DNA from 3 places in the Paenibacillus sp. WG02 genome. Region 1 is predicted to be linked to each of the others. Evidence: riboswitches for the same ligand, from Rfam matches in the RefSeq annotation. Region 1 holds a riboswitch; each other region holds the start of a gene.

Evidence for each region. A riboswitch is a leader RNA that binds a small molecule or an ion and turns the genes downstream of it on or off. The one in region 1 is predicted to bind cyclic di-GMP.
Region 2: another riboswitch for cyclic di-GMP. It lies ahead of ACBP55_RS16320 (putative motility protein); the one in region 1 lies ahead of ACBP55_RS02830 (S-layer homology domain-containing protein).
Region 3: another riboswitch for cyclic di-GMP. It lies ahead of ACBP55_RS37845 (OmpL47-type beta-barrel domain-containing protein); the one in region 1 lies ahead of ACBP55_RS02830 (S-layer homology domain-containing protein).

Annotation. Positions count from the first base shown of each region.
Region 1 covers NZ_AP036016.1:620,669-623,950, forward strand. The annotation lists gene ACBP55_RS02825 (hypothetical protein) at 1-808, shown strand, start outside; cyclic di-GMP riboswitch class I at 1,355-1,449, shown strand; cyclic di-GMP riboswitch class I at 1,568-1,662, shown strand; gene ACBP55_RS02830 (S-layer homology domain-containing protein) at 1,680-3,282, shown strand, end outside.
Region 2 covers NZ_AP036016.1:3,688,081-3,691,362, forward strand. The annotation lists gene carB (carbamoyl-phosphate synthase large subunit) at 1-398, shown strand, start outside; gene pyrF (orotidine-5'-phosphate decarboxylase) at 494-1,186, shown strand; gene pyrE (orotate phosphoribosyltransferase) at 1,224-1,865, shown strand; cyclic di-GMP riboswitch class I at 1,953-2,039, shown strand; gene ACBP55_RS16320 (putative motility protein) at 2,060-2,263, shown strand; gene ACBP55_RS16325 (LysR family transcriptional regulator) at 2,824-3,282, opposite strand, start outside.
Region 3 covers NZ_AP036016.1:8,363,700-8,366,981, reverse strand. The annotation lists gene ACBP55_RS37855 (hypothetical protein) at 1-339, shown strand, start outside; gene ACBP55_RS37850 (hypothetical protein) at 374-832, shown strand; cyclic di-GMP riboswitch class I at 1,136-1,228, shown strand; gene ACBP55_RS37845 (OmpL47-type beta-barrel domain-containing protein) at 1,324-3,282, shown strand, end outside.

The DNA of each region.
Region 1 (3,282 bases):
CATAAACTTCTCTTCACAATTAAAAGATCTAGAGGTTGTTAGGGCGTTTCCGAATTTACGCAACATCGCTGTATACGGATATCAGATCACATCGCTTGATGGACTGGGAGGGTTTCAGCAAGGTGAATACATTAAGATCAGTACGGAATCCAATAATCGTCGTCGACGGATTGCCCAAATATCCCAGGCCCCCATCAAGCGAATGTCTCTTCAATTTGCTCGACCGGATGATTTGGACGCCATTGGTGAATGCGTAACGTTGAATTCTCTTGATCTATTCCGTAGTATGGATCTGGATTTTTCGAAGTGGAAACGGGTCCCTCTGGAATCCCTTGGACTCATGCAAGGCAAATTCAAGGAATTGGGAAACACCGCCCAAGTTGAGAGACTAAATAACATGAGAGTTTTGGGTTGTCGCAACCTTGAATGGTTTACAGGTGATAACAGTCGAATAACTCGGATGGTGATTGAAGGTTGTAAAAAACTCGATTTGCGAACACTTCAATCCTTTCAAAACATTGAAGCATTAATCGTTAACGGCAATTCTAATGAAGTTACACTGAATGAAATCAGAGAACTTAAGCAATTGAAAAGTCTGTGGTTAATCGATTGTAATGCCCAAGTCGATATTTCAAACCTGAAACATCAATTTCCTAGAATGGAAGAACTTCAAATCTCCAATATGAAGAATGAGCAAGTGCTTGAACTTAGTCAACTTAATACGGGTGTAATCGTGTCGGGCAGAACATATACTCTGAAAGGAAGTCTAAGAACATATAAGGCCTTAAATGGAAGTATAATAGAATAACTATACGATCTAGCCAAAAGAGCTAGGAGACCACAAACGAGACTAATCTCTCGCTAGTGGTTTTCTTTTTGTCTGCCGCTATATCGCTAACAACACAAATAACCGCTCAGAGAGTATGAGTGATAAGATGAAAGTCCTAATATTTTCGTGGAATTCATGAATGTAATTGTTTTATGTGTAGCGAGGATAAGCATAGGTTCCATACTATTTACGGGTTATACTGGTGGATTGTGCCAATGGTAGCTGTTTACTTGCTTCGGCCTATAAGTTGTTACGTAAGGAGGCAGTTTAATAGGAATACAGACTTCCAAGGTCTACCCAATTAATGTGGGTTGTGCTGTAATGGCTTTCATCAATGGTATCTTCGTTATGGGTCAACCGGAACATTTGGTTGGTCTATTTTGTGTGAAATTACACACTTTGTATATGGATTTCCTCTTTTTTGTAGAAATGTGTTGAAATTTGATGTTTTATGGAATAGTATGGAAAATAGTTGGTTCTATACGACTAGTAATAATGAGTGAATATACCCAATAACCAAGCATTAACGAACAAAGGCAAATCTATCGAAAGGTAGAGACGCAAAGCTACGGGTCTAAGCCATGAGTCACGCCTCATGGGACGATAGCCGGGTTACCTTAGAGGCTTGGTTTTTTATTGTCTAAAAAGAAAGGAAGGAAGTGCTTGATTTACATTATTTAGGAAGAGTGCGTCTGAAGAAGAAATTTTAAGCTTCGAATTACCTAGTAACCAAGCGATAACGAACAAAGGCAAACCCATTGAAAAATGGAGACGCAAAGCCACGGGTCTAAGCCATGAGTTATACCTCATGGGATGATAGCCGAGTCGCTCATTGGAGCTTGGTTATTTTTTGATAGATAAATTACTTACAGAAAAAGGAGTAGATGCTGTTTTGTTAAGATTCATGTCATTACGAAAGTTAAGCTTGTCAATTGCTGTTGTTATGGTTGCTACCCTGTTTATGCCGCTTATATCCTATGCTGCACAAACCATCTGGTTCACGTACAACCCTACTACAGGGAAACTAAGCGGTCAGGTATATATTCATGACCCTAATAAGGTTTCGATTCAAGTTACTAGTCCTCAAGGAGTTACTAATGTAACCTATAGTACATACGGAACTGTTGTAGATACCACCTATGACGATAACAATGTTTTGTTGAAAGTGGTTAAGTATGATTTGAACTTAAATCCTAATAAAGCGCCTAGCCAAATCGTTATGAATGTATGTAACCAAACTACAGAGCTTAGTAAAAGTGTTTGGAACGATTCAACAGTTTCCTATTATAGCCCAGACCGTTTTACAAGCGGAACTTACAGATCGCCGGGGCACCAATACTTCTCAGAAATTCCTGCTGGATCCTACATGCCAAGCGGAGCTAAATTAGTTTCGTTTACCCCTCTATTAGATGGGGATAATAGAGTCGAATTATATATGCCTTATGATAATAGTGTTTGGAATAGTAACATTGTCACGCAAATCGATAAGTCACAATTCACAATCTCTGATCTTGCATTAAAAGATACTACGACCAACGAATCTGTGAGTATAGGTAGTTTGAAATACGTAGGTAACTATTACTTTTATTTTGAAACTACAAGTAATCTGATTAAGAACCACAACTATGAGTTTAGTCTTTCGAACACTAGTGGAGGTAATGAATTTCTGCTACCGGCTAGTGGGAACTATCTGGCTAATTTATATCTAAGAAATGGCGATCTATTTCTTGGCAGTAGTGTTATGAATTTTTACCCGATCAATCTAGGAAATGGAACTCCAGGGGGTACTCCAAATTATCATGGTACTGGATCGCCATACGGCACAATGGATAACTGTTCTGATTCAGTAATCCCTCCTAACAATGGAAATTCTAATCCCGGAAATGAACATGGAGATAATAGTGAAAGCGGGAATACATCTCCAGATACGGGGATAACAGAAGTTGCAAATGGCGTAAAGCTTGATAAAAGAGCAGCGACCGTAACTAAAGATTCCAATTCAGAAGGCAAGCAGGTAACGAAAGTCGTCCTTGATGCCGACAAATTAGGAAAAGCGTTAGGTCTTCTAAAAGACAAGGACAAAGGTGCACAAACAGTAAGTCTAGAAATCGAAGGATCGGATCCGATATCTCAGGTTCAATTGCCAGTTGGAACACTAGCAGATTCGTTCAAAGACTCTTCCGCAGTTATTTCCATTAAGAATGAATCGGCAAGCTATAATTTGCCTATCAAATTAATTGATTTATCGTTGCTAGCTACTCAATTGGGGGCTTCATTGAAAGATGTCGTTCTAACTATTCAAATCGAGAAAGTTACAGGGAGTAAAGCTAAACAAATAGACAATAAAGCTAAAAGCCTGAACGTTAATTTGTTAACGGACCTAGTCGACTTCAGTATTACTGCTGAGGCGAATGGTAAGAAGCAAGAGATAAACAACTTTGGCAGCATATATG
Region 2 (3,282 bases), 3.1 Mb from region 1:
AAATTCCTGCAGCAGGATCTGTCGTAGTAACCGTAGCTGACAAAGATAAAGAAGAAGCGATTGAAATCTTAAAAGGCTTCTATCGTCTTGGATATAAAATTATTGCAACAGGCGGAACAGCATTGGCCATTGAACAAGCTGGTCTTCCAGTAACGACCGTAAACAAGCTGAGCGAAGGTTCGCCAAACATTCTGGATCTCATCCGCAGCGGTGATGCACAGTTCGTTGTGAACACGCTGACGAAAGGTAAAGAGCCAGAGCGTGACGGCTTCCGCATTCGTCGTGAAGCGGTAGAGAACGGTGTGGTTTGTATGACATCACTCGATACAGTAAGAGCGCTTGTTAATATGCTTGAAGCAATCAACTTCTCCTCGCGTGCAATGCCAATTCATGTCTAAGACTATGCTTACGAAGTCAGTTTTGCTAAAGCAAAACTCTAAGGAGAGTGACGAACTTGAGTATACTAACTCGCACAGATGTTACAGGACGCATTATGGTCGCTTTGGATTATGCGAACGCAGAAGGTGCTGAAGGGCTGCTAAAGCAGCTCGAAGGCATCCCTTGCTACGTGAAGGTGGGCATGCAGCTGTTCTATGCTGCGGGTCCAAGCTTCGTCGCGAGCCTGAAGGATCGCGGCTACAAGGTGTTCCTTGATGTGAAGATGCATGACATTCCGAACACGGTCAAAGGCGGCGCGGAAAGCGTGACGCGCCTTGGGGTTGATGTGTTCAATGTCCATGCTGCCGGAGGCAAGCAGATGATGGAAGCCGCCTTGGAGGGGGTCGACAAGGGGCTAGCTGTTGGAGCTGCACGCCCGATCGTTATCGGCGTGACGCAATTGACCAGCACCAGCGTGCAGGTGCTGAATGATGAGATCGGCCTGACCGGTACGGTTGAGCAGGCCGTCATTCGCTATGCCCGCTTGGCGCATGCTGCGGGGCTTCAGGGTGTTGTCGCGTCACCGCTTGAGGTGACTGCGATTAAGGCGGCGTGCAGTGACGGTTTCGTCACCGTGACGCCAGGCATTCGCCCTGCGGGAGCCGACGTAGGCGACCAATCGCGCATCATGACGCCGGCTGAGGCGTTCGCGCAGGGGACGGACTACGTCGTGATTGGTCGACCGATCACAGGCGCAGCGGATCCAAGAGCAGCGATTGAAGCGATTATCGATTCAATCGTGGAATAAGCTTTTGTCTAACTACGGAAGGAACGGTGGTAGGAACATGAGTCAACTCGAAGCAATCGCGCAGCATATTGCAGCGTCGTTATTAGATATAGAAGCGGTAGCACTTCGACCGCAGCAGCCTTTTACATGGACATCTGGCCTCAAGTCGCCAATATATTGTGACAATCGTCTGACGATGTCACACCCAGCTATTCGCGAAGCGATCGCTGACGGCTTCGCAGCTTTGATCCAAGAGAAATTCCCTGATGCTGAGGTTGTTGCTGGTACGGCAACAGCGGGCATTCCTCATGCCGCTTGGGTAGCTCAGAAGCTAGGTCTCCCGATGATCTATATTCGCGATAAAGCCAAAGGGCATGGCAAAGAGAACCTGATTGAAGGCACTGTGAAACCAGGACAAAAGGTGATCGTGATTGAAGATCTTATCTCTACAGGCGGCAGTTCCTTGAAAGCAGCTATTGCTGTCAAAGAAGCTGGTGCTGTAGCGCTGGGCGTGTTGGCGATATTCTCCTATCAACTTGATAAAGCTACAGAAGCGTTCCAAACTGCGGATATGCCGCTGTACACACTTTCCAACTACGCTACACTGCTTGAAGTGGCTTTAGAGAAGGGTAAAATCAAACAAGAAGACATGGAATTGCTTCGTTCTTGGAGATCGAATCCTGCTGCATTTGGTGTGTAAGTTTGTATAACTTAAAATAATGCGAAGTTTGACGAATTGTGCAATATTATCCTATACTAGAAAAGTGCTGCTAGGTACTGCCTAACATCTGCGAAATGGCAAATGGCGCGAAAGCGACAGACGCAAAGCTATAGGGGCTACTCGGTTTACACCGTATGCTTGCCAGCTACCGAACGATGAGAGGAGGATTGCGCGTGAATATCAGCAACAGTATCATGACTGCGATTAGTGGCGGAGACGCTTTGAAGCAAGCCGTTGGCATTGAGCTTTTAAGCAAAGTAAGTGATATGCAAGCAGCTTCATCTAGTACATTAGTACAGGATTTTACGAAATCCCAACAGCTGGTTACCGCTTCAGCGACACCGCATTTGGGTGGCAATCTCGACATCCGCATATAAGTTCATACAGAAGAAGCTCTACCTTTACGTAAAGGAGAGCTTCTTTTTTTACTTATATTTTATATGTTTTGGGTTAGGGGGTAACAAAGCTTATTCCCTCCTGATGTTTGTAGAGCGGACGGGCCTAGATAGAGAAACTAGCATGTGAGAGACTGCATTCCGACTAGAAATTATCCCTTGCCCACCGAACTGTTGTACTTTGTGCAACAATCCGGCGGTTTCTTTGGACAATTTGGCTTTTTGTTGTACTGCGTACAACAATTTGGCGGGAATCGCTCAGAAATAGGCGTTTAAAGCTCAAATTGTTGCACGAAATACAACAATAGTAGGCTACTTCGGCGTAAGGAGGGTGTATTGTTGCACAAAATACAACTTGGACTATCGTGTACTTGGGGATTTTCAATTGGCGGGTTCCCAACATGTGGTGGATGCCCAACTGCCCTCACGAAAGCTGAATGACTCTAATATCGAATTTTGGAGTTATGAATAATAGTTATGAATCACAAAACTGCTGAAGAACTCTAAACGGCGGAATAATCCGTGTTTCTTATTCGCTCAGGTTATCCTTGGGTCAGTTGGTGAATGAATGTTTGCAAAGGCTGAGACATCCACTTTTTAGGGTGAAGCAGCAGCTGAAGGTCCAATTTTACGTCTGGATGTGAAAAAGGAAGATGAGCTAATTTCCCTTGTTCCAGTTCATCCTGTACGGCAATTTGGGGCAGCAGGGCGATGCCAAGCCCATTCATGACGCAGTGCTTAATGGTTTCTAAATTACCGAGCTCAAATCCAATCTGAAGAGGGATAGCATGATCTTTTAGCAACTTTTCAAACATGCCTCGATAAATGCAGCCCTCTTCTGTAACGATAAATTCGGTTTGCTGAAAATCGGTTAGTTGTATCTGTGTTCGTTTCGTTAGCGGATGCTCAAGAGGTGCCACCAAAACTAATGGTTCTTCCCTAACTTTTGTACAAGCAAGTGTGGTATCTGAAGGATAACGATCTAACAGGAGTCCAATGTC
Region 3 (3,282 bases), 710 kb from region 1:
ATGGAAGGCATTTTCAGTCAAGGAATCATGGATATTCTGACCAGATATGTTCGTGAAGAGCAATCGAATAAACGACCAGTTGCAGAATTATTTCCCGGGAAAGAAAGGGCCTCGGATAGGGATGAGGCCGTTTCGCTCGCAGAGAACTACAGTGACATGGAGTCGGCAGAGCCTATTGAACCTGCTCATGAAGCGAATGATGATTTCAACCAGCCAATGAAGGAGATCCCGAGTGCCAGTGATCAGAAAAAATTCAGCTTGGCGCAAATTTTCCGGCAGTCTCGGCACAATTCGGGTAAGCTGGTACAACCCTCGGATCAGGGTAACCATAATGAGTAGGTGAACTCCATGATTATGAAAAGGAGGACATCAGATGGACAACGGACAAGCTAAGGACGCAGCGCGTCATTTCAATCTTTCAGATGAAGTGTTTCACCATCCCGGCATGGATATTTATACACAAATGACATTTATCGTCTTGAAATGTTTTTCTTCGGAATCGAACATTCCAGGATTATCTGATATCGCTAAGCTCGGTCGCATGAGTATCAAGCAAGCGACTAAGGCTTTACAGCAGCTTGTGGAGCTGAGAATTGTCTCGCACAAAATCTTCCGCCGCATGGTGGGAGATTTCCAAGACGATCGGCTTTCGTGGGCTGCTAAGGGCTTGCTTACGTTTTGCAAAGAGAACCCGAACATCGACCTAAGCGATTTATTGGAGCTATCCAGCGAATCGGGCGAGGATGAGCATAGCATACGCAAGGCTCTTAAGGAATTGAACGAGTATGGGTACTTGGAAGAGTACCCTGTCTGGAGTAGAATCGCTAACTAAGGTATAGGTAAAAAAAGACCATGTTATCTACGCTTGTAGAAAACATGGTTTTTTTTAAGTTTGAAAGACTAGTAATATTCCATGTTTATAACCTTATGCAACATCATATGTAAGGGATATCAATTCAAATATTGTCGAATTACAATACAAGTTTTATAAATATAGGAGAAACCATTGAATTTCAACTAATAAAGAAGATCAAAAGTACTAGAATACATGCGGAGTATGACTTTCTAGTTAAATTTACCTATTCAAATTATTAGGAATATAGTATTATGGCAGAGATAGAAGTATCGAAATCTCAAGTGAAAAGGGCAAATCACAGGAAACTGTGAGACGCAAAGCCAAGGGCCTGACACGCGTATTAATAAACGCGGATGGCAGCCGGTTACCACAGGGAATCATAGTGTTTTTCTATGAACCTTGTTTAAGGTTCTTTTCTTTTTTTTGAGATCTATCAATCCTTATTATAAGAAGGGAAGGAATGTCAGATGTCAATGAAGAAATCAAGACAAATGTCTATGGTTCTCACGCTGCTTTTATTTGTTCAATTAATTTTTCCAGCATTACATGCGTGGGGAGCAACAGACAACGGAACCATCTTACCTCCAAGCAATCTTGCTGCTCAACTTCTTACTCCTGATGATGTGAAATTAACGTGGAGCCCGGTGTATGGAGCTACAGGATACACTGTATACAGCATCACCTATGGGCAGCTTATCAATGTCGGGACAACGACAACTGCTTCTTTTACCATGAATGACCTGGCAGAGGGCTCCTACAGTTATGTGGTATCTACTTTAAGTTCAAGTGGCGAATCGGGCCCATGTGCTCCTGTGAATATCAATATCACTTATCCGGATATGATTGCCCCGGCCACTTTAACGTACACCATACAGAATGGTAACAATATTGTTTTGAACTGGGGAACAGCTCCTAATGTACAAACATATAATTTGTATGAAAATCAAGTTGGTGGAAGAAAGTTAGTCTATTCAGGGACAGCAAGAACTTTTACAGTCAACAATGCCGCAGAGGGAATATATACATATACGGTAACAGCTAGTCATACTTTGTACGGCGAATCTCCAAACTCTGCTCCAGTAGAAGTTACTGTCGGCTACCCGACGATGACGGCTCCTAGCGGTTTAACGTATACGGTGGCTACCGATGACGTTACATTGAAGTGGAATACTACTGCTTATGCAACTGGCTATAATGTCTATCAAATTATTGATAATCAAAAAGTATTAAAAAGCAGTAAAATAACGGGAACAACCGTATCCTATATGAATTTGCCCGCTGGAAATTATACATACATAATTCACTCTTTCAGTGACCGTTTCGGAGAATCTGTTGAGGGCAGCACGATTTCATTAACCGTAGGATCAATGGTGCCGCCAAGCAACCTCACTTTTAAACTTCAAAATGTGAATGATTTGGTACTAACTTGGAGCGCTGCGACCAACGCGACCTCTTATAAGGTGTATCAAGTTATCAATGGAGAAAAAATATTGAAAAACACAGTAACCGGTACGACGGTTACATTTACGAATATGCAGGCAGGCGATTATGTATATGAAGTTCATTCGTCCAATAACTTGTTTGGCGAGTCGGTTGACGGCAGTACAGTTTCCTTGAGTGTAGGATCGGTTACGATGACTCCTCCGGTAACGTTTACTTCCAAACTGCAAAACCTGACTGATATTGTACTGACGTGGACGGTTGCACCCAATGCTACCTCCTATAATATCTATCAAGTTATTGGTGATCAAAAAGTACTGAAAAGCACAGTGACGGGCACGACGATTACCTACGTTAACATGCCTGCGGGTGATTATGTATACGAGGTTCATTCTGTTAGCACCCGTTTTGGTGAATCAGCTGAAGGAACACAAGCTGCCGTAACGGTAGGGGAAGTAGTCATGGCTGCTCCGGGGAATTTCGCATACAAATTTCAGAATGTAAATGACATCGTACTGACATGGACGGTTGCACCTAATGCTACGGCTTATAAAGTGTATCAAATCGTAGACGGTGCAAAGGTACTTAAAAGTACAGTAACCGGAATGACTGTGACCTATGCAAATATGTCGGCTGGCGATTACCTGTATGAGGTTCATTCCTATAGCGATCGATATGGGGAATCCGTGGCAGGGAGCCAGGTATCGATTACGGTAGATGCTGTAACCATGGCAGCTCCGGGAAATCCGACTGCAAAGGTTCAAAATGTGACAGATGTCGTATTAACATGGACTGCTGTTGCAAATACAACCAATTACAAAGTATATCAAGTTTCAGGCGGTCAAAAAGTATTGAAATCCACGGTGACAGGTACGACGGTAACTTATACAAATCTGGCAGCAGGGGATTACACGTATGAAATTCACTCGAATTCCACACGATTTGGAGAATCGGCTGAAGGTGCTCAGGTAACTTTCTCTATCGTA